Regions from separate parts of the Paenibacillus terrisolis genome, predicted to be linked through region 1. Evidence: riboswitches for the same ligand, from Rfam matches in the RefSeq annotation. Region 1 holds a riboswitch; the other holds the start of a gene.
What was found. A riboswitch is a leader RNA that binds a small molecule or an ion and turns the genes downstream of it on or off. The one in region 1 is predicted to bind thiamine pyrophosphate.
Positions count from the first base shown of each region.

Region 2: linked by a shared signal. The riboswitch ahead of ACI48K_RS25540 (ABC transporter substrate-binding protein) and the one ahead of tenA (thiaminase II) in region 1 are both predicted to bind thiamine pyrophosphate.

Region 1 covers NZ_JBKFGG010000001.1:415,149-437,916, reverse strand. Annotated here, with positions in the region: gene ACI48K_RS01925 (bifunctional helix-turn-helix transcriptional regulator/GNAT family N-acetyltransferase) at 282-1,214, shown strand; gene ACI48K_RS01920 (ketopantoate reductase family protein) at 1,264-2,178, shown strand; gene ACI48K_RS01915 (LacI family DNA-binding transcriptional regulator) at 2,444-3,496, shown strand; gene ACI48K_RS01910 (extracellular solute-binding protein) at 3,530-4,975, shown strand; gene ACI48K_RS01905 (ABC transporter permease subunit) at 5,008-5,886, shown strand; gene ACI48K_RS01900 (carbohydrate ABC transporter permease) at 5,887-6,759, shown strand; gene ACI48K_RS01895 (CehA/McbA family metallohydrolase) at 6,788-8,077, shown strand; gene ACI48K_RS01890 (flavodoxin family protein) at 8,141-8,971, shown strand; TPP riboswitch at 9,036-9,138, shown strand; gene tenA (thiaminase II) at 9,284-9,982, shown strand; gene thiM (hydroxyethylthiazole kinase) at 10,048-10,896, shown strand; gene thiD (bifunctional hydroxymethylpyrimidine kinase/phosphomethylpyrimidine kinase) at 10,893-11,729, shown strand; gene thiE (thiamine phosphate synthase) at 11,726-12,412, shown strand; gene ACI48K_RS01865 (hypothetical protein) at 12,956-13,084, opposite strand; gene ACI48K_RS01860 (hypothetical protein) at 13,182-13,589, opposite strand; gene ACI48K_RS01855 (YitT family protein) at 13,523-14,176, opposite strand; gene ACI48K_RS01850 (ATP-binding protein) at 14,408-15,715, shown strand; gene ACI48K_RS01845 (PstS family phosphate ABC transporter substrate-binding protein) at 15,712-16,884, shown strand; gene htpG (molecular chaperone HtpG) at 16,987-18,867, shown strand; gene ACI48K_RS01835 (aminotransferase-like domain-containing protein) at 19,001-20,458, shown strand; gene ACI48K_RS01830 (D-alanine--D-alanine ligase) at 20,474-21,403, shown strand; gene ACI48K_RS01825 (pyridoxal phosphate-dependent aminotransferase) at 21,400-22,605, shown strand.
Region 2 covers NZ_JBKFGG010000059.1:864-9,188, forward strand. Annotated here, with positions in the region: gene ACI48K_RS25515 (beta-propeller fold lactonase family protein) at 1-935, opposite strand, end outside; gene ACI48K_RS25520 (CcdC family protein) at 1,111-1,605, shown strand; gene ACI48K_RS25525 (sensor domain-containing diguanylate cyclase) at 1,602-3,056, opposite strand; gene ACI48K_RS25530 (cold-shock protein) at 3,222-3,455, opposite strand; gene ACI48K_RS25535 (cold-shock protein) at 3,593-3,793, opposite strand; TPP riboswitch at 4,057-4,168, shown strand; gene ACI48K_RS25540 (ABC transporter substrate-binding protein) at 4,302-5,351, shown strand; gene ACI48K_RS25545 (thiamine-binding protein) at 5,439-5,732, shown strand; gene ACI48K_RS25550 (ABC transporter permease) at 5,729-6,499, shown strand; gene ACI48K_RS25555 (ABC transporter ATP-binding protein) at 6,514-7,314, shown strand; gene ACI48K_RS25560 (hypothetical protein) at 7,334-7,702, opposite strand; gene ACI48K_RS25565 (HD-GYP domain-containing protein) at 7,719-8,325, opposite strand, start outside.

The sequences.
Region 1 (22,768 bases):
CAATAGCCAAAAGTTCGGTCCGTCCATTTTGTCCGAGCCGGATTTTTTGGGCCGATACTTGGGCGATTAGCCATTGTACTGTAAAAATCAGGCAGTTAAGAGAGTCGGTATTTTTTTCATTCAAAAAATTGAAGCGATTCTCTCAACAGCCTAGAAGCCATCCAGGGATGGCTTTTTCTTTTTGAAACACAACTTGACTCCGTCAAATTAATTATTTGACTAAGTCAACTAACTGGATTATGATAGGTTCACGCAATACCAGCGGAGAAGGAGGACTCCCCATGAATTCCGTCAATAATCCAACCGTCTACGCGGTTCGCAGGTTCAACCGCTTTTATACGAACGTTCTAGGGCTGCTCGATCAGCACATGTTAAACAGCGAGTTCTCGCTATCGGAAGCCCGCGTGCTGTATGAGATCGGGCATCGGGAGAACTGCACCGCCAAAATGCTGGCCACCGAGCTCGGGATGGACCCGGGTTATCTCAGCCGTATGATCAAGCGCTTCGACAAGCTTGGCTTGTCCTACAGGGAACAGTCCGGAGAGGATGGACGCCTGTATTATTTATATTTGACCGATAAAGGGAAAGAAACGCTTTCCCGGCTCGACGAGCTGTCGAACGGGCAAATCAACCGGATGGTGAGCCGATTGCCGGAAAATGAGCAGCGGGATCTGATCGCCGGAATGAATACAATCGAGCGGACGTTGTCGGATAAGCCGGTTATCCCGCCGGACAAAATCGAGATTCGCACCGAACTGAAGCCGGGGGATGCGGGTTATTTGATCTATCTGCATGGCATGCTTTATCGGGAGCTTGGCTATAATTACGAATTTGAAGGATATGTTTGCAAAACGTTTTATGACTTCTTCCAAAAGTACAACTCCGATAAAGACCGGTTCTGGCTAGCCGAAGCCAACGGAAATATCGTCGGCGCGATTGCGATCGTGGGTCACACGCCGGAAAGAGCCCAGCTTCGCTGGTTCCTCGTGCTTCCGCAGTATCGCGGCACCGGACTTGGCCGAAAGCTGCTGGAGGAGGCGATGCGCTACTGCCGGGAGCGGGGATTCCGGACGGTGTTTCTCGAAACGACGGAGGATCAGGAAACGGCAATCGGAATGTACACGAGGGCGGGGTTCCGCAGGGTCGCGGAGCAGCTCCGACAAATGTGGGGCAGACGGCTGTTGGAATTGACGTATGAGTTGAACTTGGAATAGCCTATAGGAGACAAGTATCCTAACACGGCTGGAAAGGGGAACTCATTTCATGAAATATTTGATTGTAGGAACGGGCGGTACCGGAGGATGCATCGGCGGGTATTTGGCGCAGAGCGGACAAGACGTGTCTCTCATCGCAAGAGGGGAGCATTTAAAAGCGATTCGGGAAAAGGGGCTGATTATCCGCTCGTCGGAACGCGGACTCGTCCGGGTGAATAACGCCAAGGCCTACGGCGCGGATGACAGTTTCGGCAAATACGACGTGATATTTGTATGCGTAAAGGGATATTCGCTGGATGAGGCGGTCTTGACCATTCAAAAGGCGGCCCACGATAAGACGGTTGTCATCCCTATTTTAAACGGACTCAGTGCGGGAGAGAGGCTGGGGCGGGCTCTGCCCGGCATCACGGTTTTGGACGGCTGCGTGTATATCAGCGCATTTATTACGGCGCCCGGTGAAATCACGCAGAGCGTGCAGCTTTTCCGCGTAGTTTTCGGACCGGATGAAAGTACGGCGGCCGATATGGACGTGTTGCTCCAAATCCGGTCCGATCTGGAGCAGGCGGGCATCGAAGCCGTTCTCTCGGACAACATCAAACGTGATATTTTCCGCAAGTTTACGTTTATTTCCGCTTTTGCGGCATGTGGAGCCTATTATGGCGTACCTGCGGGCAAGCTGCAGCAGATCGGCGAACCGCGCGACACGTTCATCTCGCTGCTGCAAGAACTCGGGCAGGTAGGAGAGGCGCTTGGCGTTTCGCCGAGCTCCGGTATGGTAGCGGAAAATCTGGATATATTGGCCGGCCTTAATGCCGATTCGACCGCTTCCATGCAAAAGGATCTCGATGCCGGCAAAAGCACCGAAGCGAACGAGCTGATTTTCGATGTGATCCGCCTGGCCGGACAGCACGGAGTAGAGGTCCCTCACTACCGGAAAGTTGCGGACAAGCTGAGCAGCCTATAATCGCTTTATGGAAATGAAAAAACGAAAAACTTCGATTTATGAAAAAGAGCTTCCAAGCGGGGGGCTCTTTTTATTTTGAGAATGATCAATTAAAGCGGTTTAACGCACATGCGTTCTTATATTTTACATTATTAAGCGAATGTAAGGCAAATTAATCGTCCGAATGCTTGTTTTTACACAATAAGACACTGTCATGAAAATGTATTTAACAAAACCGGTTTAATGTATTAGACGTACTAGTACGACTCGAAAGGAACGATTGATATTGGCAACTATTGACGATGTAGCCAAGGCGGCGGGGGTATCCAAAAGCACCGTCTCCAGCGTTTTCAGCAAGAAAAGACCGATCAGCAAAGAAGTTACCGAACATGTCATCCAGGTGGCGAAGGAACTGAATTATCGGCCGAATTATTGGGCCCGCAGCCTGGTAAACAAAACGACGCGCATTATCGGCCTCAATATGAGGGGGGAAAAAGCGGCGAAGCTGAACCAGTTTCAATACTCGCTGCTGAACGGAGTACTTCCCGTGTGCTATGAACGGGGGTATCGGCTTTTAATCAACACCTTGTCCTCGTCCTATTTAAACCAAGTAGAGCATCTTGTCTCCGATCCGGTTGACGGAGAAGTCATTCTCGACGCCGTTACCGGAGACCCTCGAATCAAGGATTGCCTGGAACGGGATTTGCCTATTGTCGTAGTCGGACGTCCTTCGGATGAGGATCGTTCCCGCGTTTGCTACGTGGACAACGACAATATCGGGATCGCGGCCAAAGCGACCGAGTACCTGATTGCTTTGGGGCACCGGAGTATTTTGTTCCTCAATGCGCCGGTCGACCGGACGGTGGCCGTCGATCGCGGGTTGGGATATCTGAATGCGTTCGCTCAAGCGGGATTGGACGCGCCGAAGCAAATGATCGTCCATAAGCCGGATGAGATCGATTTGGCGCAATCCTTCGGTTACGAAACGGCTCTGGCTTCGCTCCGGGAGAATCCCGAAATCACGGCGATCATCACCGATACGGATGCGATGGCGCTTGGCGTTTACCAGGCCGCGGAGGAGATGGGATTATCCATCCCTGAGCATTTGTCGGTGCTTTCCTTCAGTTATGACGGTCCTACCGCACATGAATTTGTTCCTGCGCTGACCGGGGTTCGCCTTCATGCCGAGCGGCTCGGGACGGAGTCGGTGCTCTTGCTGCTCGAGCAGCTTGAAGCGAACAAACGCTTGGCCAAAAGAACGCTCATCCCGGCGGAGCTTATTGTGCGCGACTCTTGCGCAAATCCGGCAAAGCTTAACCCGAAAACCCAAGAAACATGAACCTGAGGCCTATTTTAAGGAGGAAAAGTTACGGTGAAATATAAATTACGTGGATTATTTGCATTTATGGTGGCCGGCTCCATGCTGCTTTCGGCTTGCGGAAATTCGGCGACGAATACGGGGGCGCCGGCCGGAGAGACCCAAAACAACGCGTCGGCGGATGCCAATCAGGGAGCGGGAAGCGGCGAGATGAAACTCCGCATTCTATCGGCAAACGTTGGCGGCAAAACGCCGGAGGAAAACGCGAAATTCGAAGCGGAAATCAAACGGTTGACGGGAATTGACGTGACCCTCGAACGTCCAGCCAGCGATTACGACCAGAAGGTGTTGACCGTGCTGGGTTCCGGCGAAAAATACGACCTCATCGAAGGCAGCGACCTTGGGAAGCTGAACGGCTTCGTTAAACAGGGCGTGCTGACGGATTTGACCGATTTCGTACAAGGGTCGAGTCAACTCTCCGATCCATCGGTGATTCCGACCGATGAATGGGATCAATTGAAAGGCGACGACGGCAAAATTTACGCCGTGTTCTCCAAATTCCAGGGCGGAACGATGCCTATCGTACGTAAAGACTGGCTGGACAAGCTGCAACTGCAGGAGCCCAAAACGCTGGACGATTACTACAACGTCCTGAAAGCCTTCAAGGAGCGGGATCCGGACGGGAACGGAAAAGACGACACTTACGGGCTCAGCACTTCCGGACTTTACGATATCCAGGGCTTCATGAGCGCGGCCGGACTTAAATACCGCTATGTGATGAAGGATGGAAAACGCACGATTCCTTACGCTTCCGACGCCGCTGTTCCCATGTACGAATGGTTTGCCAAACTGGTGAAGGAAGGCATCATGGATCCGAACTTCGTGACCAACGATACGGGAAAAATGCGCAACCTGTTCCTGACCGACCGCGTCGGCATGGTCACATATTGGGACGCTTGGGTAGGCATGTTCAACAGCACGCGAAAAGAAGCGGATCCGAACACTACGTTCCTGGCTGAGGGGCTTGCAAGTGCGCCGGGTCCTGACGGTACGCTGCTCATGCGCCGCGGAGACCCCGATTATTGGATGATGCCGGCGAATGCGGAACATTCCGATGCGGCCAAGAAATTCCTTGAATTCTGGCATACGGAAGAAGGAATTACTTTGGGAAGCTTGGGGATAGAAGGCGAAGATTACACGAAAGACGGCGACAAGTATACCTTGACGGATGAAGGCAAGGAACACAACATGGACCATGGCGTTCCGTTTTGGTACAACGAAAACGTGAAGCCGAAATTCCCCAAACTGCCTGGGGTTCAAGAGGCTCAAGATTTGGCGAAGCAGTACGCAACGCTGGAGCTGTCGCTGCCGGAATGGAGCGACGCCGAAAAAATCGTTCAGAATTATGCGCTGAAGGCCATGTCCGGTCAAATGCCGGCCTCGGATGCCGTGAAACAAATGCAGAAGGAGCTTAAGGCGGCAAACCTCATCGACGAATAAACGGCTTGGCCCGGTCAGGATGTGATGAAGCAATGAATGCGCTTCGGAAGTATGGCGCTCTTTATTTGATGATGCTGCCTGTCGTCGTTTACTTTTTGATCTATGGATATTACCCGCTTATCAAAGGCCTGGAGCTCAGCTTTCAGGAATACCGGCTGATGGGTGACCGTCCATTTAACGGAATGGCCAATTACGCGCAGGTTTGGCACGACCCTTTTTTCTGGAAGTCGCTGGCCAACACGCTGGTTATCGGCGGAGGCATCCTGGTTTTTGGTTTTGCGGCGCCGCTGCTGATCGCGCTGTCTTTGAACGAAGTGCTGCACGCCCGCTTCAAAAAAACGGCGCAAATGCTGCTTTATATTCCTCATTTGCTGTCCTGGGTGGTTGTCGGGGGAATGTGGATCTTCCTGCTTTCCCCGGACACGGGTCTTGTGAATCTGCTGCTGCAGCGCTGGCTCCATCTGCCCCCGATCCACTATTTGGCGGACGCTTTTTGGGCCAGATGGGTCATGATTCTGGTGGCGACGTGGAAGGACATGGGATATAACTGCATTTTGTTCCTAGCCGGGATCGTGTCGATCAATCCTTCATTGTATGAAGCGGCGCGAATGGATGGAGCATCGCGCTTGCAGCAGGTCAAGTATGTCACGATTCCGCAGCTGTCAGGGACGATGAAAGTTGTTTTTTTGCTGAATACGCTGGGCGTGTTGAGAATTTTTGATCAAGTTTTTGTATTGAGGAACCCTTCGACTTCTCCGGATGTCGACGTACTGATGATGTACACGTTCCAAAAAGGGATCATGGATATGCAGATCGGCGTAGCGGCTGCGGCCAGCTTCATGGTGCTGGTATTCACTTTGGCGCTGACTTTGTTCGTCCGGAAAATAACCCGATTCGACGAGGTGGGCTAAATGACGGGAATGGAGCGGTTCGAACGCGCCGGCTGGAAGAACCGGCTGTTCGACGCCGTAAACGGATTGTTTTTGCTGCTGCTCATGCTGACCATGATCATTCCTTTTCTAAATGTTATATCGCTTTCGTTCTCTTCCGGCTTTGCATCGATGCAGCCGAATATCGTTTTGCTGCCGCAGGAATTCAGCACGGAAGGATACCGCACGATTTGGGAGAGCCTTGATCTGTGGCGGCCGTTCATGAACAGCGCCGTCGTGACGCTGTCCGGGACGCTGCTGCATGTGCTGCTGTCCTCGCTGGCCGGGTATGTGCTGGTTCAACCCCGGGTTCCGGGGAAGAAGCTGATGGTTACGTTCGTGCTGATTACGATGATGATTCCCCAGGAAGCGGTACTCATTCCGCTGTACGTCGTCAACAAGGACTTTCATCTTATTAATACCTTGGCGGTGCTTGTGCTGTCGGGACTCGTATCCGGTTTTTCGATTCTGCTGATGAGGAACTTCTTTATGAGCATCCCCTTTGAAATTGCCGAAGCGGCGAGAATCGACGGAGCCGGTGAATTCTGGATTTACACCATTTATATGAGGCTGGCCGCACCGGGACTCGCTACCATCTCGCTGTTCGAATTCGTGAACCGCTGGAACATGTTCACCGCACCGCTTATTTTTATTAACGACAGCATGAAATACACGCTGCAAGTCGCTTTGAAATCGCTGATCGTCGATACAAGCAGCGTTTCGAGCAATTATATCATTACGACCAACGTCAAAATGGCCGGCATCATCATTGCGATTCTTCCGCTGGTTGCGGTGTATCCGTTCGTGCAGCGCTTTTTTATGAAGGGAATCATGCTTGGCGCCAGCAAGGAGTAACGGTCAGGAAGGAAAGGAGCCGTGCTTCATGTCATTAAATATGGATTCGGGTCGCCCGTCTTCCGCCCGGTTTGGGCATACGCTGCATCTTCTCCGCGAACAGCAGCGGAGCTATCCCGAGCTTGCCTTTCAGGTGCCCGAGGGAGTCGAAAAAATCGATATCCGTTATCGCTACGACAAAAACGAGGCGACGGTGGTCGATATCGGCCTCCGCTCTCCGGCACGCATTGTGGGCTGGAGCGGAGGGGCGCGGGATCGTTTTTTCGTCGGAATGGAAAAAGCCACGCCGGGTTATCTGCCGGGAGCGATCATTCCCGGAACATGGTTCGTCCTGTTCGGCGCTTATCGGATTCCCGAGGAAGGCTGCACCGTTGAACTGCAAATTTCGTATACATTTAGTCATCCGCGGTGGCTTAAGGGCGACCTGCACACGCATACTGTCCACAGCGACGGCAGTTACGCCGTGGCCGAGGCAATGGCCCTATCGAAGGAAAAAGGGCTGGACTTCCTGGCGCTGACCGATCACAATACCGCTTCACAGAGCTTAGCCGCTCCGATGTATGACGAGGAGTTGCTGCTTATACCCGGAGTGGAATTGACCAGCTACAGCGGCCATGCCAATTTGCTCGGGCAGCCTGACGCACTGGATGACTTCCGTGTCCTAACGCCGGAAGCGGCGGCGGAAGAACTGGGCAAGGCGCAGGACAAAGGAGCGTTCGTGTCGCTCAATCACCCTTTTTGCGATGATTGTCCGTGGGAGCTTGGCTTCGATGTACCGTTTGACGCGATCGAGGTATGGAACGGCCCGTGGAGGGAGCTTAATGAGAGGGCAGTGGGGTGGTGGCAGCAACGGCTGGCGGAGGGCCGGAGAATCATTGCCTTAGGCGGCAGCGATACGCATCGGCCGCACCCGCTTGTGCAGCATGGATCGCCGACGACCTTCGTGCTTGCGGAGACGGAAACGACACCTGCCGTCATTGAGGGAATTCGGAAGGGGCGAGTTGTGCTGAGCATGGATCCGGACGAAACCTTCATGACATTGACCGCGGGCGGCGTCGGGATCGGCGGCGAATTGAAAGCGGCCGGACTTTCGGAGGTTGAGCTGGAAATTGCCGTCGACAAAGCCCGAAACGACCGAATCTGCTTGTGGTCCGACCATGGACTGGAATTGGAATGGGCAGAGGCGCACGGTCAACGGACCATCGCTTGCGTAATGCCTGCCGACCGGTTGTTTTACCGCGTAGAGGCACGCCGTTATTTGGAGGAATGGGACAGGGAGGTTATGACCTGCCTGACGAATCCCGTGTATCTGCTCTAAACCCGTCTCATTACTGCCAAGATTAGGAGAACATTGTATAATGGCGGCAGGAGGCGATTCCAGATGAATGTGGAGTTCTCGCAGCCGGTTCATGCCGTCAGAATAGTATCCGTCGTCAGCAGTTTTCGCGGCGGCGGAAATACGGAGCGTTTGGTCAAACGGGTGGAATCGGAAATACGGCAATTGGCCGAAAATAGGCAAATCCCCGTTGAATTTGAGCATGTTTCTTTGGCCCGTGCGGATATCCAAACGTGCCGGGGATGCCGCATTTGCTTTGAGCGGGGCGAGCAATTGTGTCCGATCCGCGATCAGGTGGCGGATATCAATGGCACAATCGTTCAGGCGGACGGCATCATTCTGGCTAGCCCGGTATACCTTGAGGATGTTAACGGGATCATGAAAAATTGGATGGACCGAATGGCTTACCAGTGTCATCGTCCCGCTTTTGCCGGAAAAGTTGCCGGAATTTTGACGACTTCGGGAGGGGGGACTTCGAACCGTGCCCTCCAAACGCTGAATATCGCTTTAAACTCCTGGGGTGTGCGCATCGCCTCCAAAGCAAACTTCAGAACCGGAGCTTTGATGGAAAACGAGGAAATTAGCCTCAAGTACGGCAAAGGAATAAAGCGATTTGCGCTGCAATTATTTGAAGGCATCCTGTATAAATCCCGCAAGCCTTCCTTTTATGCGCTAATGTCTTTCAAGGTTCAACAAAGCCACCGGAAAATTCAGGCCCGCACCGGCAAAACCGAAACGATCGATTACGGGTATTGGCTGAACCAAGGCTGGCTTGAGCCGCGTGCCAAGTATTACTTTGCCCCGGAGTGCGGTTGTCTTAAGCTTGCCTCCGCAAGGTTTCTTGGCAAGGTGATTTTCAGGCTGATGTTTCGCTGAACGCAAACCGCTTTGGTATTGACACCGCTGACAAGGATGGGTAAAGTTAGGGTTAGTTGAATAGCAAGTCCACTAGGGGCGCCGTTAACGGCTGAGACGAGAAGAATCTCGGACCCTTCGAACCTGATCTAGTTCATACTAGCGTAGGAAAGTGGAGCCGGCCTAATATATTTTCGCGTTTTCTATTTTTTGGATACGTGCAGCCGCTCCCTTTCCGGAGCGGCTTTTTTGCGTTCGCTTCACCGCTGGCGGATGGCGGATCAACCGGCTTGCAGATCGACAATCCCTTAACAAGTATCAGGAGGAGAATCCATGGAGACGACAAGCTTTACGCTGGGGCTTCGCTCGCAGGCGGACGCGATTTTCCGGGCAATTTACGATCATCCCTTCGTGCGCGGGATCGCAAGCGGACGTTTGCAAAAAGAGCAGCTGATTCATTATGTCAAGCAGGATTACGAATATTTGAACGCTTTTATGCGAGTCTACGGCATCGCTATCTCTAAATGCACGGAGCGCGAGGATATCGCCATGTTTAATGAGCATATCTCGTTTGTCCTGAACAGCGAAATCCATCCGCACCAAAACTTCTGCGCGGTCGCAGGCGTGGATTACGGCAAGCTGCGCGGATACCCGCTGGCCCCTTCGGCGCACCATTATATCCGCCATTTGCTGACTGTGGCCCACGAGGGCAGTCTGGGAGAAATTATGGCGGCGCTGCTTCCTTGCCCCTGGACGTACCAGGAGATCGGACAAAGGCTGATTGAAGAAGTGAAGCCGACCGAGTCGCATCCGTTTTATGAGTGGATTCATTTCTACGGGAATCCGTCCGGCGATATCCTGAGCGAGTTTGGAGACCGCCTGGACCAATGGGCCAGGGAGGCTACGGCGCGAGAGCGGGAGAAAATGACGGAACATTTTCTGCTCAGCTGCCAGTTGGAATACTTGTTCTGGGATATGGCCTATAAACAGGAGACGTGGCCGGTGGATATTCCGGTCGGAACCGTGGGGTAACGGCAAGCCCTTCGCGGATTTTGTAAACGATCCAACCATTCGAAAAGAAAGAGGGCGATTGAACAATGAGCATTCTTGAAAATGAATTAAGCGGACTATTAACCAAGGTTCAACGGGTCAAACCGCTGGTCCACAATATGACGAACGTTGTCGTGACAAACTTCACCGCCAACGGCTTGTATGCGCTGGGCGCTTCGCCGGTGATGGCGTATGCGCCGGAGGAAGTCGCCGATATGGCCGCCATCGCCGGGGCGCTTGTGCTGAATATCGGCACCTTGTCCACCCCGCAGGTCGATGCGATGATCGTTGCCGGCAAATCCGCGAACAAGCACGGCGTGCCGGTGCTGCTTGATCCGGTGGGCGCGGGGGCGACCCGTTTCCGGACCGAGTCGGCGCAGCGGATTTTGCGCGAGGTGAAGGTGTCGCTGCTGCGGGGCAATGCCGCCGAAATCGCCCATCTCGTCGGCGAAGTCCGCGAGATCAAAGGCGTCGACGCCGGTGACAGCGCCGTGGCGGAAAACGCCGAACTGGCGGTGCGGGCGGCGCGGAAGCTGGGCACGGTGGTGGCGATCACCGGGCGCGAGGATATCATCACCGACGGGAAGCTGTGCCGGGTCGTCAGCGGCGGTGATCCTCTGCTGACGCAGGTGACCGGCACAGGCTGCCTGCTGACGTCGGTGCTAGGCGCTTTTGCCGCGGTGGATAAGGACCTGCTGCTGGCCGGAACCGCCGGGCTGGCGTTCTATGGAGCCGCCGCGTCGCGCGCCGCGGAGCGGACGTCCGCCGCCGGGCCGGGCAGCTTCCAGATCGCCTTCCTGGACGAGCTCGCCAAGCTGCATCCGCATTCGCTGAAAGGCCACGCCGCCGTCCGGGAGATCGAAGCCGCCTCCGCGGGAGGATGGTGGGTGGGATGAGCGCCTTGCCGAACAAGCTGACGGCAGTTCCGAGGGCGCTGACCATCGCGGGCTCCGATAGCGGCGGGGGCGCCGGGATTCAGGCGGACCTGAAAACCTTCCAGGAGCTGGATGTATTCGGCATGTCGGCGATCACCGCCATCACCGTACAGAATACGTTTGGCGTGCGAGGCGTGTATCCGCTGCCGCCGGAAGCCGCGGCGGAGCAGATCGATGCGGTTGGCTCCGATCTGGGCGTTGACGCCCTCAAGACGGGCATGCTGTTCAGCGCGGAGATCATCCGGGCCATAGCGGAGCGCATCCGCGTCTTCGGCTGGACCCGGGTCGTGGTCGATCCGGTCATGATCGCCAAAGGCGGAGCGGAGCTGCTGCTGCCGGAAGCGGTGCAGGCGCTCAAGCGGGATTTGCTCCCGCTGGCCTTAATGGCGACGCCGAACATTCCCGAAGCCGAAGTGTTGTCCGGAATTGCTATCCGGACGATGGAGGACCGGCGGGAGGCAGCTCGGCGCATTCTGGACCTGGGAGCTAGGCAGGTAGTGATCAAAGGCGGGCATGACAACGAGGACGGCGAACGGGTCGTCGACCTGCTGTACGACGGTACGGGGTTCACCGAGTTGGCCGGCCGCCGCATCGATACCGCGCACACGCACGGTACCGGCTGCACCTTCTCCGCGGCGATCGCCGCCGGCCTGGCGAAGGGTTTGTCCGAGGAGCGCGCGGTGGAAGTAGCGCGCGATTTTATCCAGGCCGCCATCGAAGACGGCCTGGGGCTAGGGCACGGCCATGGCCCGACGAACCATTGGGCCTACGGCCGCCGGGAGGCCCGCCGATGAGCGGCGTTGGCGGCGGGCGGGTGGCTTCTGCGCAAATGCGCGAGCAGTTGCGCATGTACCTGGTCGTCGGCAGCGTCAACTGCCGGCGGCAGGGGCCGGTCGCCGTCGTGCGCGAAGCGATCGCCGGCGGTGCGACCTTGGTCCAGTTCCGCGAGAAGGGAACTGGCGCATTGACCGGCGAGCCGATGCGGGCGCTGGCTCGCGAGCTGCACGCCGTCTGCAGCGCCGCCGGCGTGCCGTTTATCGTCGACGACGATGTGGAACTGGCGCTCGCCATCGGCGCCGATGGCGTCCACGTCGGGCAGGACGACGAGTCGGCCGGGACGGTGCGCGAGCGGATCGGCAATCGGATCCTGGGCGTATCCGCGCATACGGCGGACGAGGCACGGATCGCCATCGGACACGGCGCCGACTATCTCGGCATCGGCCCGCTGTATCCGACCGCGTCAAAAGAAGACGCCCACGCGGTTCATGGTCTCGGAATCCTCCGGGAGCTGCGGCATCTGGACATCGACCTGCCGCTGGTAGGTATCGGCGGGATCACGGCCGAACGCGCGCCTGAGGTCATCCACGCCGGTGCTGACGGGGTAGCGGTCATTTCCGCGGTCACGTCGGCGGACAAGGTTCGGGAAGCCGCCGAAGGTTTGTCGAGAGCCGTGAGCCAGGCATTAATGGACCGTTAGGCAATAAACAAACCGTTCGGCAGCTATTCAATTCCTACATCATCAACTCATCGTAAGTTGTCCTGTCGGGTGCGCTCTGGCGGCGGGCAAGGGAGGCCGGTGGAATACCGGCATCATCAATTCATCGGCTTCTCCAACACTTTAACGGGAAAACCTCCATTTATTTTGGAAAAATTTCTCTTAAATCAGCAATTAGCAGGAAAATCTCCTGCTAATTCGGCATTAACTAAGTCAAAAGGGGAAGATTCAGTAAATTAATGGGGTTTTTTCCTGTTAATTACGCTGAATCGTTCCCCTTTTTGAAATTAACGGGAGTTTTTCCCGTTAAATCGACGTCCTCTCGTATTTCCTCTCAAGGAGTTCAGTTTAGAAGTTCAGTCTAGTGCTAAGTTCATGCGCCCTCCTCGAGCCAACCTTCCCTCCCGAACCAAACCAACTAGCGACTCCACGAACCGTCTCTCCCGGCAAACTAACTAGCGACTCCACAAACCGTCTCTCCCGGCAAACCAACTAGCGACTCCACGAACCGTCTCTCCCGGCAAACTAACTAGCGACTCCACAAACCGTCTCTCCGGCAAACCAACTAGCGACTCCACGAACCGTCTCTCCCGGCAAACCAACTAGCGACTCCACGAACCTTCCCTCCCGAACCAAACCAACTAGCGTCTCCACGAACCGTCTCTCCCGGCAAACCAACTAGCGTCTCCAACAAACCGTCTTTCCTCGCAAACCAGCTTTCATCACGAAACAATCTTCTGCTCGATCATTTTCACCATGGCATGCTTGTGCGAAATCCCGATGAATTGCAGTCGAATACGACTTCCTTGCTGTTCTGGGTCAGCCAGTTGCGATATTGGGCGAGCAAATCGCCGGAATGTCCTTTGTTGGCGGTAGGTTCTTTTTCCGGAGGGGGAGCGGTAACCGACTTGTCCACGACGCCCAGCAGGCTCGATAGCTGCGGCAGCAGGGAGATATCGAGCGGCGCCTGTGCATTTCCAAGCCTGTGCCTCCGCTTGGGAGGTATCGCTTGAAAGGTAAGACCGGGGCTTCCCGCGAGTTCATCCTGAGTTAGCTCGCGATCCGATGGCTCATTCGCGTTCTCCCCAAAGTTTATTTTTTTCGCCAGGCCAAGCGGTAAACGGGATTCCTTGGGGCGGTCAGAATAGGGTACAGCCATACGACGAGCCTGGTGGAGATCCACTGGCAGATGAGGGCTTGAATGACGATTTTCCAGTCAATGATATAGGCCGTGAGCAGAAAAATAACGCCGTTGAACCAGAACAGCGTAGTTCCCGGGTTCATCTTTTTATGCCTGGCTATGGCGAGCGCGACAAAACCGATACCGCCGTTGGTCAGTCTCTGCATGAGCAGGAGGCAGATCCCAAGGCCGAGAAAAAGGGAACCCGCAAGCAGGTTCATCCATTCATTCGAGAAAGGCGTGCTCCCATACACCTCGAAAAAGTTAACGGAAACGGCGGTCACGGTAATGACCATAATTGTTCCGACGGCGCTGAGGCTTCCAAGATAATGGACGGCGAACAGCAGAAACAGGATGTTCGTGCTCCATAGCCCAATGCTGAGCGGCAGGCCGATCCAATGCTTGAGCAGCACCGCAAGGCCTGCGCATCCCCCGGCGGGAACGGAATGGGGGAACAGGAACACGCCCATGCCAAACCCTTGAACGATGGAGCCGGCCAAAATATAGGATCCTTTTTTTACGGTGCGCCGAAGCAGAGAACGTCCGGGTACGGCGGCGAGTTTCATTTTCACAAAGCCATCATCCTTTGATTGGGGAATCAGACAGCAAGTCCTGCTTACATTAGCTAAGCTATGCGCCGAAAGAATGAGGAATGCCGGAAGAAATCGCCTACTTTCCGACACAAATGCAGGTATAAAAGTTTATAAAGTTTGCTGTCCTTGTTTAAAGGGATTATAGATTGCGATATGGAATTAAATTTATCGATCCCAATGTTTAATTAAGGAGGCGATTCCCCAGTGAACATTGTCAAAGAAATGATCCTGCAATTGTTTTTCGCCTTGATGCCTTTCGTTATGTTTATCGCCTTCTACCGGAATAAGGCTCAAAGCTACTCGCAAAGGTTTATGAATTCCGCAAGCGTAATCAGCCTGTTTTTTTCCATGACCTTTGGAGCGAACGTAGTTCATGGATTTTTTTATGATATTCGTTACATCATGATGTTTTTCGGCCTGATTTTTGGCGGGCTGCAGACCGGGTTTATCGTTCTGGGGGAGTTTTGTTTGTTTCGCGTTTATCTCGGGGGTGAAGGGACAACTTCTGCGCTTATCATCGTGGCTGCCACGTTCCCGTTATCGGTGTTTTTTTACAGGCTGTTTCAAAAAACGAACCGTAAATCGCTGGTGATTTTCTCGGCAGGGTTATCCTTTTCTATCATCCCGCTGATCATCGGCAATCTACTTCGCCCGGGTTATATCATGAATAACCTCACCTTGCAGATTTTGATCATCCCCATGCTCAATTTGATCGGGAGCTGGCTGCTGATTACTTTGTTTAAAAAAGCGGTGTCAGACAAAGAGCTGTTCATCAATTATACGCAGGACGAAAAAACACGGGCGATCAGCCATATGGCCGCTTCGCTCGTTCACGAAGTGCGAAATCCGCTGACGGCCGTCAAGGGATTTCTGACGCTGATCCGGGACAGCTCCCTGGATCGGGAGAAGCTGGAGCGATATATCGATATTTGCGTCAGCGAAGTGGAGCGGACGGAATATGTCCTTTCCGAATATTTGTCGATCACCAAGCCGATGACGGATAAACAGGAGCCTACGGACTTATTGGAACTGCTGAAAATCACCGTCGACGTAATGAAGCCTTACGCCAATATGAATAACGTGGAGCTCGACATGAATGATCCGATCGAGCCGGTGTGGATCCTGGCAAATCCCGATAAAATCAAACAGATTCTCATTAATTTCATGAAAAACGCGGTGGAGGCCTGTTCCGAAGTTTCCTATGGGAAGGGGAGAGTGTCCGTGGGTCTTCGACCAACTCCCAAAAAGGTGAGTTTGACCATCGCAGATAACGGGGTCGGGATGACCGAGGAACAGCTAAATCGGCTGGGCTCGATTTATTTCTCGACGAAAACCAGCGGTACGGGCCTCGGTCTAACCTTTTCCTATCAAGTGATCAATGCTTTGGGAGGGACGATTGCGGTCCGCAGCGAACCCCGGACGGGAACCGTGTTCACGATTGATTTGCCTCTATATCATCGTAAGGCGGAGCACGCCGGAGTTATCCGGTCGTTGGAGGAGGTAGGCTCATGAGCGGAAAATGGTGGGTGAAGCTTGGAGTAAGCTTTGTGCTGGTCTCCACCTTCATGTTATTTGGCTTTTTCGTATCGCTGTATGTGGCGCTTACGGGGGGAGAACAATTCTATGCTCCGCTTGTGTTGATTGCGGCTTTGGGAATTTCGGCGTTTGCCGTTGTCCGCGTTTTTGTGCCCGCCCGTCCTCTGATCCAATATCTTTCGCTGCTTGGATTTCTTCTGTTGTGCGGCTTGACGGCATTTGGATATGGAGCAAGGCAAGACTATCTGGACAGCATTACGATCAGGGAACGGGAGGTAAGGCTGTCTGATTATCAACCTTTCAAGGATGGGTCGAAGGTTGTGTCATTGGATAAGCCGGCGGGGCTTTCCCTTCGGTCGGAACTGCCGCGGCTTGACGGAGCGACCGCGCTGTATCCCTTGTATTCGGCTTTCGCTCAGGCGGTATACCCGGAGAAGGAGTATGGTCCCTACTCCAGCGAAGTGATGGGCAATTCCACGCCGGAGGCCTATAAGAACCTGATGGAAGGCCGCGTGGACATCATATTTGCCGCCGCTCCTTCGAGCTCGCAGTTGCTGGAAGCCGAGCGCAAGGACGTGAAGCTGAAGCTGACTCCAATCGGCCGCGAAGCGTTCGTATTTTTCGTGAATAAGCGGAATCCGGTAAGCGGACTTTCTACGGAACAGATTCGGGAAATATATTCCGGGGAAATAACCAACTGGCGGGAGATCGGCGGACCCGACGAGAACATTCGAGCTTTTCAGCGGCCGGACGACAGCGGCAGCCAAACGATGCTGCAGAAGCTGATGGCAGGCGAGGAACTGATGCCGCCTCCTAAGGAGGATGTCGCTGGAGGCATGGGCGAAATGATAGAACGGACGGCCGACTACCGGAATCATAAAAATGCGCTGGGCTATTCGTTTCTCTATTACGCCACCGAAATGGCCCAAAGCGGAAACATCAAGCTGCTGGACATCGACGGGGTGAAGCCGGACCCAACGACGATCGCAAACGGCAATTATCCGCTTGCCGCGGAGTTCTATGCGGTAACCGCCGGGAGCGGCAACCCCAATATCGAAAAATTCATAGCCTGGATCCGGTCCTCCGAGGGGCAGTCGCTCGTTGAGCAAACGGGATATACGCCGCTTGCCCCAGGATCGTATTGACAGCGAAAAACAGGATATATAATATAAAAATAGAATTAGCACTCTTGTTTATGGAGTGCTAACAATGTTGCTGCAGTGAAATGAAAGGGGACTTCCATCCAAATGGCTAAACATCAGTTTAAAGCGGAATCCAAAAGATTGCTGGAAATGATGATCAACTCGATTTATACGCAGCGGGAAATTTTTCTGCGGGAGCTGATTTCCAACGCCAGCGACGCCATCGACAAAATCTACTATCGGGCGTTGACCGACGACCGGCTTGTCTTTAACAAGGACGATTATTTTATCAAAATTGCCGCCGACAAAGAGACCCGGACCTTGACGATTACGGATACGGGGATCGGCATGACGAAGGAAGAGCTGGAGAACAATCTCGGGATCATCGCGAAAAGCGGTTCGCTGGCCTTTAAGAGCGAAAACGAGGCCAAGGACGGCCATAATATCATCGGCCAGTTCGGGGTAGGCTTTTACGCCGCGTTTATGGTGGCGGACGTCGTTACCGTCAACAGCCGGGCGCTTGACAGCGATGAAGCGTACCGCTGGGAATCCACGGGAGCGGACGGCTATTCGATCGAAGTTTGCGAGAAGGCCGAGGTGGGTACGGAAATTATTTTGAAAATCAAGGAAAACACGGAAGACGACCAATACGACGAGTATTTGGATGAATACCGCTTGAAGTCGATCATCAAGAAATATTCCGACTTTATCCGTTACCCGATCAAGATGGACGTGACCGGCAGCCGGCCGAAGGAAGGCAGCGAAGGCGAGTTCGAAGAATACAAGGAAGAGCAGACCGTCAACAGCATGGTGCCGATCTGGCGGAAGAACAAAAGCGAGCTGACCGAAGAAGACTACGAGAACTTCTATATGGAAAAGCGGTACGGCTTCGACAAGCCGGTATCGCATATCCATGTCAAAGCGGACGGAGCGGTCGTGTATAACGCGATTCTGTACATTCCCGAAACGACGCCGTTCGACTATTACACGAAAGAATACGAAAAAGGACTGGAGCTGTATTCAAACGGCGTGCTGATCATGAACAAATGCGCCGATCTGCTTCCCGACTACTTCGGTTTTGTCAAAGGAATGGTCGATTCGGAGGATCTGTCCTTGAATATTTCGCGGGAGCTGCTGCAGCATGACCGTCAGCTTAAGGCGATCGCGAAAAATATCCAAAGCAAAATCAAAGGCCAACTGCAAACCTTGCTTAAGGATGAACGCGACAAATACGAAAAGTTTTACGATGCGTTTGGCCGCCAGTTGAAATTCGGCGTGTACAGCGATTACGGCATGAACAAGGACGTGCTGCAGGATTTGCTGCTGTTCACCTCTTCCAAAGAGAAAAAGCCGGTTACGCTGGACGAATATGTCTCCCGGATGCCGGAGGACCAAAAATACATTTATTACGCCGCCGGCGAGTCCGTCGAACGTCTGGAGAAGCTTCCGCAAACCGAACTGGTGGCCGATAAAGGATACGAAATTTTGTATCTCACCGACGATATCGACGAATTTGCCCTGAAGGTGATTCTGAACTATAAAGGGAAAGACTTTAAATCGGTATCGAGCGGCGACCTCGGAATAGAAGCGGACGACAATGACGCCAAGGCGGATACGGAACAAGACGAGAATAAAGAATTGTTTGCAGCCATGAAGGAACTGCTGGCAGGCAAAGTGCTGGAGGTCAAAGCCTCCAAACGGTTGAAATCCCATCCGGTCTGCTTGTCCACGGAAGGCGAAATCTCCATCGAAATGGAGAAAGTGCTGAACGCGATGCCAAACGGTCAAGAGGTCAAAGCGGACAAGGTGCTGGAAATCAACGTTCATCACGACGTGTTCCGGTCCTTGAAGAACGCTTACGCGAGCGATAAAGAAAAACTGAACCTGTACACAAACCTGCTGTTCAATCAGGCGCTGCTGATCGAAGGCCTGCCGGTTACCGATCCGGTCGAGTTTACGAACAATATTTGCAAAGTGATGGTATAAGCAATAATAGCGGGACGGAATGGTTTTCCGTCCGCTTGGGGACATCGAACCACCCTCTGGCCAAAAATCCAGGGCGGTGGTTCTTTTATTTTCGACCCGGTTTGTGCCATCATGAGAAGGGGGTGATGCAAGAATGTTTCATGATTTCAAGCTGGACCTGGACCGGCCGGTTTATATTCAGGTGAAGGATTATATCAAATGGCTTATCACCCAGGGGGTTATGCAGACCGGTCAGCGGCTTCCGTCTACCCGGGAGCTGGCCGGTTTGATGGAGGTCAGCCGGGGCAGCGTGATTTCCGCTTACGAAGCGCTTGAGGAAGAGGGGCTGGTATATGTTTTGCAGGGTAAGGGCAGCTTTGTTTCCGCCGTGCCCGCGTCTCACCCGGACGCCGCTTCTCCTTGGCGGATGGACTGGGCGGACCGCTTGAACGGGCATGCGCGTCTGGCCGTGGAGCTCGATCGCATGAAGCACGGCATCCGCGCGGACAAAGACGCGATTTCTTTCACCAGCATTGCTCCCGACGAAAAGCTGTTTGATCTCGATAACGTCAAGCGGGCGTTTCTGGACCGGATGGCGGTGGAAGGCAACATTTTGCTGAACTATGGATATGCCAAGGGCTACAAGCCGTTAATTGATTATCTGCTGCAATATATGGAGCGTAAGGGCGTTAATTTGGAAGGCAAGGACATGCTGATCACGAACGGCTTCACGGAGGGGCTCGATATCGTGCTGACCGCCATTGGCGGGAAAACCGGCGGCGCTGTGCTATGCGAGAACCCAACGCATCAAACGGCGATCAAAAATCTCAAGCTGCATGGTTTTGAGGTCACGGGGATTCCGATGCAAGAGGACGGCATGGATATTGCCGCATTGGAGCGGGCCTTGTCGGAGAAACCTTTTGACTGCGCCTACCTGACCCCTTCGTATCACAATCCGACGGGAATCGTGACAACGGCCGAGAAAAGGCTGGCGATTCTCGGGCTGCTGAATGAACGCCAGATTCCCGTCATCGAAGACGGATTTAACGAGGAACTGCGTTATTCGGGTTCCCATGTAGCCCCTTTGATTGCCATGGCCGGGAAGGGAAACAGCGTGATTTACCTGGGGAGCTTCTCTAAGGTCCTGTTCCCGGGGCTGAGGGTGGGGTGGGTACTGGCGGACCGTGAATTGATCGATGTCCTGGAAAGTGTCAAACGGGCGCGCACCATCCACACCTCGACGCTGGACCAATCTTTGCTGTATCAATATCTCTATAACGGCAATCTGGAGAAGTATTTGAAAAAAGCCCGCGCGGAATATAAACGGAAATATGAATGGACGAAACAATGCTGCGAGGAGTTTATTCCCTACCGCCGAATGTCGGGCAGCGGCGGGCTGCATCTGTTCGTGGAATTCGATGAAAGCTTGGATACCCGCGAGCTGCTGGCGGCTTGCTCCCGGCAGGGCGTCATTTTCACGCCGGGAGAGATGTTTTTTACGGACGGCGGGGGACAAAATACGATGCGGATCGGTTTTTCAAGGGTGTCCGAAGATGATATACGCAAAGGCATCCGGATTATCGGGGAAACGGCCGCGGGAATGCTCGGATAAAGGAGAAATGAGGACATGAAAATCGGCGTAATTATGGGAGGCGTCTCTTCGGAACGGGAAGTTTCGCTGATGACCGGCAGGGAAATGGCCAATCATTTAGATCCGTCCAAATATCAGGTGGAACTGATCGATATCGCCAAACCGGAGGAAATCCTCGTCAAAGTGAAAGGCATCGATTTTGCCCTGCTGGCGCTGCACGGAAAGTTCGGAGAAGACGGAACGGTGCAGGGCGTCCTAGAAACGATGGGCATTCCTTATACGGGCAGCGGTGTTTTGGCCAGCAGCTTGTGCATGGATAAGGATCTGACCAAACGGTTGATCCGGGCCGAAGGGATCATGACGCCGGATTGGCGTCTATGCCTAAGCGACAGTTCGGAGGAGTGGGAGAAACAAAACGCCGGGCTGCGGTATCCTGCATTCGTTAAACCAAACGGCGGGGGATCAAGCATTGGCGTGCAGCGAGTCGGTGATGAAGCCGAATTGCGCCTGGCGCTGGCGGAGGCTTTCCGCTGGGATACCTCGGTGGTGGTAGAAGAAATGATCGCGGGCCAGGAGATTACCTGCCCTGTTCTGAACGGCGAACTGCTGCCGGTTTTGGGGATTCGGGCCAACGGGGCGGATTGGTTCGACTACTCGTCAAAATATGAGGAAGGCGGGGCCGAGGAGCTTCCGATCATGCTGCCGCCGGATGTGGAGACGCGGGTTCGGGCAGCGGCACTGACCTGCTATCGCGCTTTAAAATGCGCCGTTTATGCGCGCATCGACATGATTTTGCAAGCCGGCATTCCTTACGTGCTGGAAGTTAATACGCTGCCGGGCATGACGCGCGGCAGCCTGCTGCCGAGAAGCGCTATGGCGGCGGGAATGGCTTACGGACAGCTGTTGGATCGCCTGATTGAACTGTCCTTGCAGGAGCGGCTGAAGGGTCTGGTGATGGTTCCATGACGGGCCGGGAGTGGATTTCACCGCGAGTTAGGGAAATTCCGCCGTCGGGAATCCGGAAGTTTTTCGATCTCTGCCGGGACCTTGAGGGCGTCATTCCGCTGGGCGTTGGAGAACCGGATTTTACCGTGCCGGAGTCGGTTCGGGCCGCATGCATTCGTGCTCTGAACGATGGCAAAACAGGCTATACCGCGAATAGCGGACTTCCGGAGCTTCGAGAAGAAATTGCCGGTTACCTGAGGGGAAGCTTTAATATGGGTTATGACCCGGACCGGGAAATCCTGGTGACGGTTGGCAGCAGCGAGGCCCTGGACCTGGCGCTGCGCGCCTGCGTGATGCCCGGCGACGAGATTCTGATACCGGTTCCCGGCTACATCGCGTATCCTTCGATCGCTCATTTATGCGGCGGGACCGTCGTGGAGGTGCCGACGTCGGCCGAGGAGCAGTTCAAGCTCACTGCGGCGTCATTAGCCAAGCGAGTCACGCCAAGATCCAAGGTGCTGATCGTTAATTATCCGGGAAATCCGACGGGAGCGGTCATGACGGAGGAAGACTGGCGTCCGGTTGCCGAATTGGCGATTGCCCATGATCTGATCGTCATTTCGGATGAAGTGTATGCCGAGTTGACGTATGGACGACGGCATGTCAGCATCGCATCATTGCCCGGCATGAAAGAGCGGACGCTTGTGATCAGCGGTTTTTCCAAAGCTTTTGCCATGACGGGCTGGCGAATCGGATATGTTTGCGGCAGCCGCGAGCTGCTGGCGGAGATGCTTAAAATCCATCAATACACGGCGATGTGCGCACCCGCGCTTGGGCAAATCGCCGCGTTGGAATCTTTGCGCAGCGGTCTTCCGGCGATGCGGGCGATGAAGGAAACCTTCGGCTTCCGCCGGCGGCGGTTTGTCGAAGGTCTGCGGGAGATCGGGCTTCCCTGTCATGAGCCGCAGGGCGCGTTTTACGCGTTCCCTTCCATCACGCACACCGGCCTGAGCTCCGCCGAATTTGCTGCGCGCCTGCTGCAGGAAGCGGGCGTGGCCGCGGTCCCTGGCCATGTGTTTGGCGCTGGAGGCGAGGGGCATATCCGCTTCTCTTACGCCGCTTCAACCTCGGACCTCGACCGCGCGCTGGAGCGGATGCAACGTTTTTTAAAAGATTTGCGCCATGACTTCGAGAAAGATGCGGATATGCTTGGCGTGATGTGATGTAAACGGGAGATCGAGATCGGAAATGAGCGCTAATTTCAAGGAGTCATCTCGGGGGTGTCGGAAGCGGTCGGGGGAAGAGCTAGCTTGGGAGTTGCGACAATGATCAGTTGTCCATACTGTAGATATCCCTTGATGCGGAAATGAGTATATTTGCTGGATA
Region 2 (8,325 bases), on a different contig from region 1:
GATACGTAGACGTAATTCCCGTCCCGGCCTGGGACAATGCTGTGAGCATGCGCCGCTTCCTGGCGATCCTTGCGGAAGCCGATTCCTTCATGCCGGACGAGAGAAGCCATTTGAGCCAAAGTTCCGTTTTCATCCAGCGCATAGCTGTTAATGTTCCCGCTCGAATAGTTGGCAGCGAGCAGAAACGGCCGCTCTACGGCCAAATATGAAAGGTAACATGGATCCGCTCCTTCCGTCGGGATTTCATTCAGTTTGGATAACCGCCCGTCCGCCGGATTCGCCGCATAACTCACTGCCATTCCTGTCCCCGTCTCGCTAGCAGCATACAGACGCGCTTGCTCCTGGCGATAGATCAGGAAAGAAGGATTGGCGATACCTGAGGTTTGATGAATCTTTCGCAATTCCCCGGTTTTCGGATTTAAGCCGCACAAGTAAATGCCCGGCTCCAAGTTGGAAGCGTAGGAGCCGACGTAAAATGTCAGTTCATGGCCTTCCGGCAATTCGGAGGTTCCCGCTGCCTCATTTTCATCAAGGAGGTGTTTCACATCCGCTAACGTAATCTCATCAAAATAAGCGTTTAGTCGTTCTTCCCCGGCGCGAAAAATCCGGTCCATCGCATGATGAATATTGGAGGATACGTAGCAAGGCGATTCCTCACGGCCCGGAATCCACCCGGGCTGCAGTGAACCGCTCGCGAACAGGCGGTATAAGTCGCCGAGACGGATATCCCGCAGATCGGCAGTCAGCAGGTACCCCCCGCCACATCCTTCCTTCGTCGTCACGTACCCCTGCTTGCGCAGCAGGCTGAGAACTTTCCGCACGCGGGCCGGATGTGTCTGCACGCTGCAAGCAATCTGCTCGCTATTCACCAAACGTTCCTCCTTGACGTATAGAAACAGAAGACAATGGACGGCGACCGTAAATTCGCTATTCATATTCATTCCCCTTTCCATAACAGGATTCCACATTGGTTATTAGATTGTGCTATAATATTTAACAAGAATCCATATTAAATAATAAATATTATTATAAGAATTTTAAAGATAAAGTCGTCATCTTTACCTAAATTTTTCGAGTTTTCCCTAAACCTTCGCAGAAAGGAATCGTCCTATGACCGCAATTAACCCTGTATATATGAGACTGGTCCTTACGTTTGGTGCCGCCGCCATGGCCGTCTTCGTTCTTTTCATCCGGCTGAAGGCCAGCCGCCGGCCCGTTACCGTGAAGAAAATCGTTATTCCTCCGCTTGGAATGACCACCGGTTTCATCCTGTTTGTCGTTCCCGAAACGCATATCCCTTTCCTTTGGGGAGTGATCGCTTTTGCGGTAGGCTGGCTGTTGTTCTCTTACCCTTTAATTAAAACAACCCGCTTTGAGGTCTCGGAAGGCGAAATATTTGCACAGCGCTCCCGCAGCTTTATTTTTATTCTAATCGGTCTGGTCGCGCTCCGACTCGGGCTTCACGAAGTCGTGGAACAGTATGTTTCCGTTTTACAAACCGGTGCCCTTTTCTTTTTATTAGCCTATGGCATGATCCTTCGCTGGCGACTGTTCATGCTTAAACAATACCATACTCTTACAGCAAGCAACGCCTCCCCCAATTAATGGGAGGCGTTTTTTCTTGCCCAGCCTTCGATTACGCAGCGATTGCGTCCGGTATTTTTGGCCTGGTATAGGCAATGGTCGGCCCGCCGAATCCATTCGTCTTGGTCCATTGACTCCTCGGGAGCCAGACAAAATCCGCCGATGCTGATCGTGACGACGCTGGCCGCCGTAGACTTCTCATGAGCGATATTCAGCTTCATGATGGCTTTGCGGACCTTTTCTGCTATGAGGTACGTCTCTTGTCCATCCTTGCCGGACAGCAGTACCGCAAATTCTTCACCGCCATAACGAGCGGCAAACCCCAGGTCCTCTTTCACTTCCTCCTGGATTGTCTGGGCGACCTGCCTCAAAACGTAATCCCCGCCCTGATGCCCGTAATAATCGTTATAAGCTTTGAAACAATCCACGTCAAGGATTAACAAGGCCAGCGGAACATGCCGTTCCTCCGGATGAACCAGCTCCCAGGTTAATATTTTGTCCAGCCGCCGACGGTTCGGAATTTCCGTAAGCCCGTCCAAATTGTTAAGCCGGACGAGCTCTTCGTTGGCTTGCTCCAGCTGTCTACCTGACTCAAGAAGCTGCCGGTGCTGCTGCGACAGCCTGATAAAGAGCCGATTGACTTCGTTCACCACGGAGCAAATGACAACTGTTGCGGCGATGACCGAAATGATTTTCGCTAAATACCATCCTAACGTAAAACGGGTGCCGGCCAATAGGGTAAGCGTCACATCCAGAAGCAGCGCAAGGATCGCCACCGAAATCCATAGATGCAAAATGCTGCCGCCTCTGAATTTTCCGATCATAAAAAGGAGCGCCGCCAAATTGATAAGCCAGATGATTGGACCGATTCCCGACGAAATAAGCTCATGGTAATCGTTCATATCCATAATGTCCGGCAGCAAAAAGCCCCAAGTTGTCGCTAATTTTATAATGAAGAGGACGAGCAGAATGGTGCCCGCAATTGCGATATATCCGAACCGGGCGATTTGCGCCTTTGATTCTATAGGCCTTGTCCCATATACACTTGCAATTAAATAGAGAAAAATCCCGACGGGAAACCCGGAGTGCCAAAATACCCACAACCAGCCTGCGCTCTGGCTTCCGGCTCCGAGCAGCCCAGTGTCCGAAAACAAGCCGGGAAAGGTAATGATATGTGCCGTCGTGAGCAGACCGGTCAGTAAGTAAGTGCATGATAATACGAGCAGAGAAAGAACTCCGGATGCCCGATATTGGCTGTAAATGATGTAAGCAGTCAGCAAGTCGCCGAAAATAAGCCAAGCGATGGATGCAGGCAGAAACGGTTCAATTTCGGGAAGTGCCCTCATCCCTAATGGAATGGCCGCCGCCGAAACGGTGATCATGATCCAAGAGAGAATGATAGCGAATTTACGTTGGTTTTTGCCGGAGGGGATATCGAATACTTGGGAAGTCACCTTGAAATTACCGGGCATAGGCTATATTTCCCCCTTCTAAGTTGATCCATCACCTTATTAATTCTAAACATATTAGATTTTTAGTCAGGTTGCAATGCTGTTTATATGACTTTATACCCAAAAAAACAGTCGTATTCACCGGAGTGAATACGACTGTCTGATATTCTATAGATATGTAGTTGATCAACGATCAATCTTGATCCCTTTGGCCAGCGTTTTCTGGTCAGGGTTCGTATTCACCAGCAAAGGCAACATTCGAGTCCCTTTAACCATTTCGGAGGAACATAAAGGACATACCGGACTGTAGTCAAACGCAAAATTATCCCGCATCCATCCGTTGCAATCCTCATTGGTACAAGACCAAACCGGCGTGTTCTCCTCAGGAATTTCTTCCAACGTTTTTTTACGGTAGTTCATGGTTCCCCTCCTAAAAGTTTTGTAAGCCATTTTAACTCGAACTCAGCCAAAACTTGCCTCGGAAGCACTAACCTATTTCATTTCAAATGAAATAAAAACTGCTCTTAACGCACGCGTTAAGAGCAGTTGAGCCTGCATTACAGTTTTACAACGTTTTCGGCTTGTGGACCACGGTTGCCTTGAACAACGTTAAATTGTACGCGTTGGCCTTCGTCAAGCGTTTTGAAGCCTTCGCCAGTGATTGCGCTGAAATGCACGAATACGTCATTTCCGCCTTCCACTTCGATGAAGCCAAAACCTTTCTCGGCATTGAACCATTTTACTGTTCCTGTTTCCATGAAGGTATACCTCCTGCTACTCAGATTAACATGTTCCTTTTTCTACGATAACATAAAAAAAATTCACACATTGAGAAAAGTTCCAGTTTAAAAGTGACACTCTTTTCAATGTTTGAATATCGCCTTTTCGAAATTATCAATTATTTGTATTATAGCGGTCTTCCGGACAAAAAGCAAATTACATTAATTTTAATAAATTCCTCGGAATTCCCTGCTGGACATATGATGGGTTCAAATTTATAATGACTAGAGAAAACCGCAACTGAATAGTTCAGGGGTGCTGGAATCGGCCGGCTGAGAGTGTATCCCTTCAAGATACTGACCCTTTAACCTGATCTGGGTAATGCCAGCGTAGGAAGCATCATTTTGTTAGGATAGTTGTTTGCAGCTTATCCAACGTCCATCACGCGTCCCGGTCCGGGGCGCGTTTTTTGCGTCCGAACCATTTCAGGCCCATGCATCACACAGACTGCGGATTTTAAAAAAACGATTAAAGGAGAGGTTATTCGTGAAACTTACTTCCAAGGCGTTGCTCACTCTCGCCCTGTCCTGCTGCCTGATCCTTGCTTTGACCGGCTGCGGAGCGGACAAAAATTCAAGCAGCCAAACCGGCGATCCGGCAAATGCGGCCGCGCCGGACAATAAACCCGCGAAGGAACTGCGCAACATCAAAGTCGTGCTCGACTGGACGCCCAATACCAATCACACCGGCCTGTACGTTGCCAAGGATCAAGGTTACTTCGAAGAAGAAGGTCTTGATGTGGACATTGTTCAGCCCGGATCCGGCGGTTCGGAAGCCATGGTCGCTTCCGGCGAAGCGCCTTTTGGCATCAGTGTACAGGAAAACGTAACCCAAGGACGGACGCAAGGCGTGCCGCTCGTGTCGATTGCGGCGATCATTCAGCACAACACTTCGGGCTTTGCGGCTCCCGTGGATAAAAACATTAAATCTCCGAAGGATTTTGAGGGAAAATCCTATGGCGGTTGGGGTTCCCCGGTGGAACAGGCGGTCATCAAATCGATTATGGATTTGCAGGGCGCCGACGTCAGCAAAGTCAAATTCCTCAATATCGGCGATGCCGACTATTTTACGGCCGTGAAACGCGATATTGATTTTGCCTGGATTTTCTATGCTTGGACCGGCGTCGAAGCCGAGCTGCGCGGCGAGCCGCTCGATATGCTCTACGTTAAAGATTTCTCGGATAAGCTCGACTATTACACTCCGGTGATCGTGACGAACGAAAAAACGATCCAAAGCGATCCGGACCTAGTCAAAGCGTTCATGCGCGCCGTCTCCAAAGGCTACCGGTACGCGATCGAGCACCCGGAGGAAGCGGCGCAAATCCTGATCAAAGCCGTGCCCGATCTGGATCCGAAGCTTGTTGAGGCAAGCCAGAAATGGCTCAGCCCGAAATACCAGGATGACGCTGCCCGCTGGGGCGAGCAAAAAGAAGAAGTATGGCAAAACTATTCCGACTGGATGCATGAACGCGGCCTGCTCGATAAGCCGCTTGACGTAAAATCCGCGTTTACTAACGACTTTTTGCCTGCGAACTGATTTGTAGAAATTGAGCTAATGAAAAGCCGTCAGGCAAGAGTGTGAAATAAGATTTTATTTTATTATATGATGAAGGGATTGTTGAACATGCCAAATGCTTTGCTCAGTATTCAAGTTCTTCCCAAAACGCCAAACGGCGAAGACGTCATTCCGTATGTCGATCATGCCATCGAGGTCATTCAGGCTGCCGGCGTCAAATATCAGGTGAACCCGCTTGAAACAACCATGGAGGGCGATCTGGACGAGCTTCTGGACATCGTGAAGCGAATGAACGAGGCACTGATTCAGTTCGGAAGTCCAAGCATCATCTCTCAAATCAAAATTTCCTACAATCCGAAAGGCGTCAGCATGGATAAGCTGATCGAGAAATATCGTCCATGAAGCTCCGCGGATTGTGGAACAACGTATGGCCGCCCCTTGTGGCGGTCATCTTGTTTTTACTGGTTTGGCAGGCGGCTACGGCTTATTTCGGCATCGATAAATGGATTCTGCCCAGCCCGACCGATGTCGGACGAGAAGCGGCTGCCGGCGCCGCAGGCCTGTGGGATCACACGCAAGCGACGCTGCGGCTGATGCTGCTTGGGTTTGCCATCGGCACTCTGGTCGGATTGCTCGTTGCGTTTACGCTGCATAACATCCCGGTGCTGAAGACTTCCCTGTATCCTTTGATTATTTTAAGCCAAAATATCCCCAGTATCGCGCTCGCGCCGCTGCTCATGATCTGGTTCGGCTTTGGCCTTTTGCCCAAAATTATCGTCATTACGCTCGTTTGCTTCTTCCCGGTCGCCGTGGCCGCCATGGACGGACTGAGCCGCACCGATCGGGTGATGCTGGACTACATGAGAATGATCGGGGCGTCCAAAGCGGCTATTTTTCGCAAGCTGGAAGTCCCCTATGCGCTTCCCTCCATTTTTTCCGGCGTCAAAATAGCGGCCACTTACAGCGTCATGGGCGCGGTCATCGCCGAATGGATCGGGGCGGACAAAGGCATCGGTTACTATATGCTGCTGCAAAAAGCATCGTTTCGGACGGATAAAATTTTCGTCGCCATCGCCATCATCGTGGTCATTAGCCTGGCGATGTTCGCGGCCGTAACCTTGTTGGAAAAATGGCTGATCCGCTACAAACCGGATCGTCGAAATCGATAAGGAGGGTTTATAATATGCCTATGGAACAAACCGAAACAACGGCCCCTCCCGCTTTGGAGGTTCGCGGAATCAGCAAAACCTTTCGTGAAGGACGCCGCGATCTTCCTGTGCTTCACGATATTTCTTTGGAAGTGCAATCCGGCGAATTCGTATCGATCATCGGTCCTTCGGGCTGCGGAAAAAGCACGCTGTTTCATATCATCGGCGGTCTTACGGAGCCGGATTCGGGAGAAGTATACTTGGAGGGAAAGAAGGTGACCGGACAGCGGGGACATATCAGCTACGTTCCTCAGCAGCCTGCGCTGTTCCCCTGGCGAAGCATTGAGGATAACGTGATGCTGGCGCGGGAGATTGCGGGCACCGCCGGAAGAAGCTCACGGATCGAAGTCCGCGAGTGGCTTGCCAAAGCGGGACTTGGAGGATTCGAGAAGGCTTACCCGCATAAGCTGTCGGGAGGCATGCAGCAGCGGGCGTCTTTTGTAAGAGGATTGCTGGCTCATCAAGAGGTCATGTGCCTGGACGAGCCTTTCAGCGCGCTCGACGCATTGACCCGAAGCGACATGCAGCGCTGGCTGCTTGAGATGTGGGAAGCAAATAAACGCTCCGTCCTGCTGATTACTCACAGCATAGAAGAAGCGCTGATGTTATCCGATAAAATCTATCTATTCTCCGGCCGGCCCGGAACGGTTCTTCACGCCATGCCTGTTCCTTTTTCGCGTCCACGCCGGGATGAAATCCAAGAGGAATCACTCTTTCTGCAAATGAAACGCGAAATCGCCGCTCGCATGAGAGAGCAGCAGAATAAGCCGGAGTAAGCGGAGACTATAAATCTCCTTAGCAAGTACCGGCGTTAAACGAAGACGTGCTGTGGACATCCTTCATCTCAACCCGCTCTACATCCAGCATGAGCTGTACCCAGCGCTTGATGTAGTCCACTTCGTCAGGATCCGCAGCAAGCAGCCACGCCATTGCCGTTATCTCGTCGTTATTCTGACCGGGTAACGGCATTTCGTTCAGATCGGGGATCATACCCAGTACTTGCTCAGCCGCTCTAATCTTGGCATCGATCAAACGAAATCGATTTACTTTTTGCTCACAGTAAGGAAACAACGTTACTTCCATCAGTACTGCCGTCCGTCCCGCCTGAATCATTTTCTCAAGTTTCTCTGAAGCAATGAAGCGATTTACGGGCCACTCCTGCATGTAACGGTGTCCTCCTCTAAATCCATGAATAAATGCTTTTCAACGCATCATCGGATAATTCGATTAAGGCATTGACAATATCGGGATCAAATTGGGTTTCTCGATGTTGCTGCAGCTCCATTTTGGCCTCGTCGATCGTAAATCTGCGCTTGCGGTAAGCCCTGTCCGAAGTCATGGAATCAAATGCGTCGATAACCGTACAAATTCTTGCTCCCAGCGGAATGCGTCTGCCTTTTAACTTGTCGGGATAACCTGTGCCGTCCCATCGCTCGTGATGATGCCGCACCACGGCGACAATTTCCGGGCCGAAGCCCGGATTCGTTTCCACCAGTTCCGCCCCGACAACAGGATGCAGCTTAATAATCTCCCACTGCTCCTTTGTCAGTGACTCCGTTTGATCCAATATCTCCGTGGGGATCATCGTTTTGCCGATATCATGCATAAAACATCCCCTGATCAAGTCATCCTTTACCGATCCTTCAAGAAAGAGCGGTACCGCTATCTTCTCCGCAAGCATGGCCACCCGGATACAATGGTGGTAAGTCTCAGGATGCTTTTGCAATAATTTGTTTACCCATTTGGCTGCGTACAGATCATTGTCCATACTTAGCTCATCGAGGAAT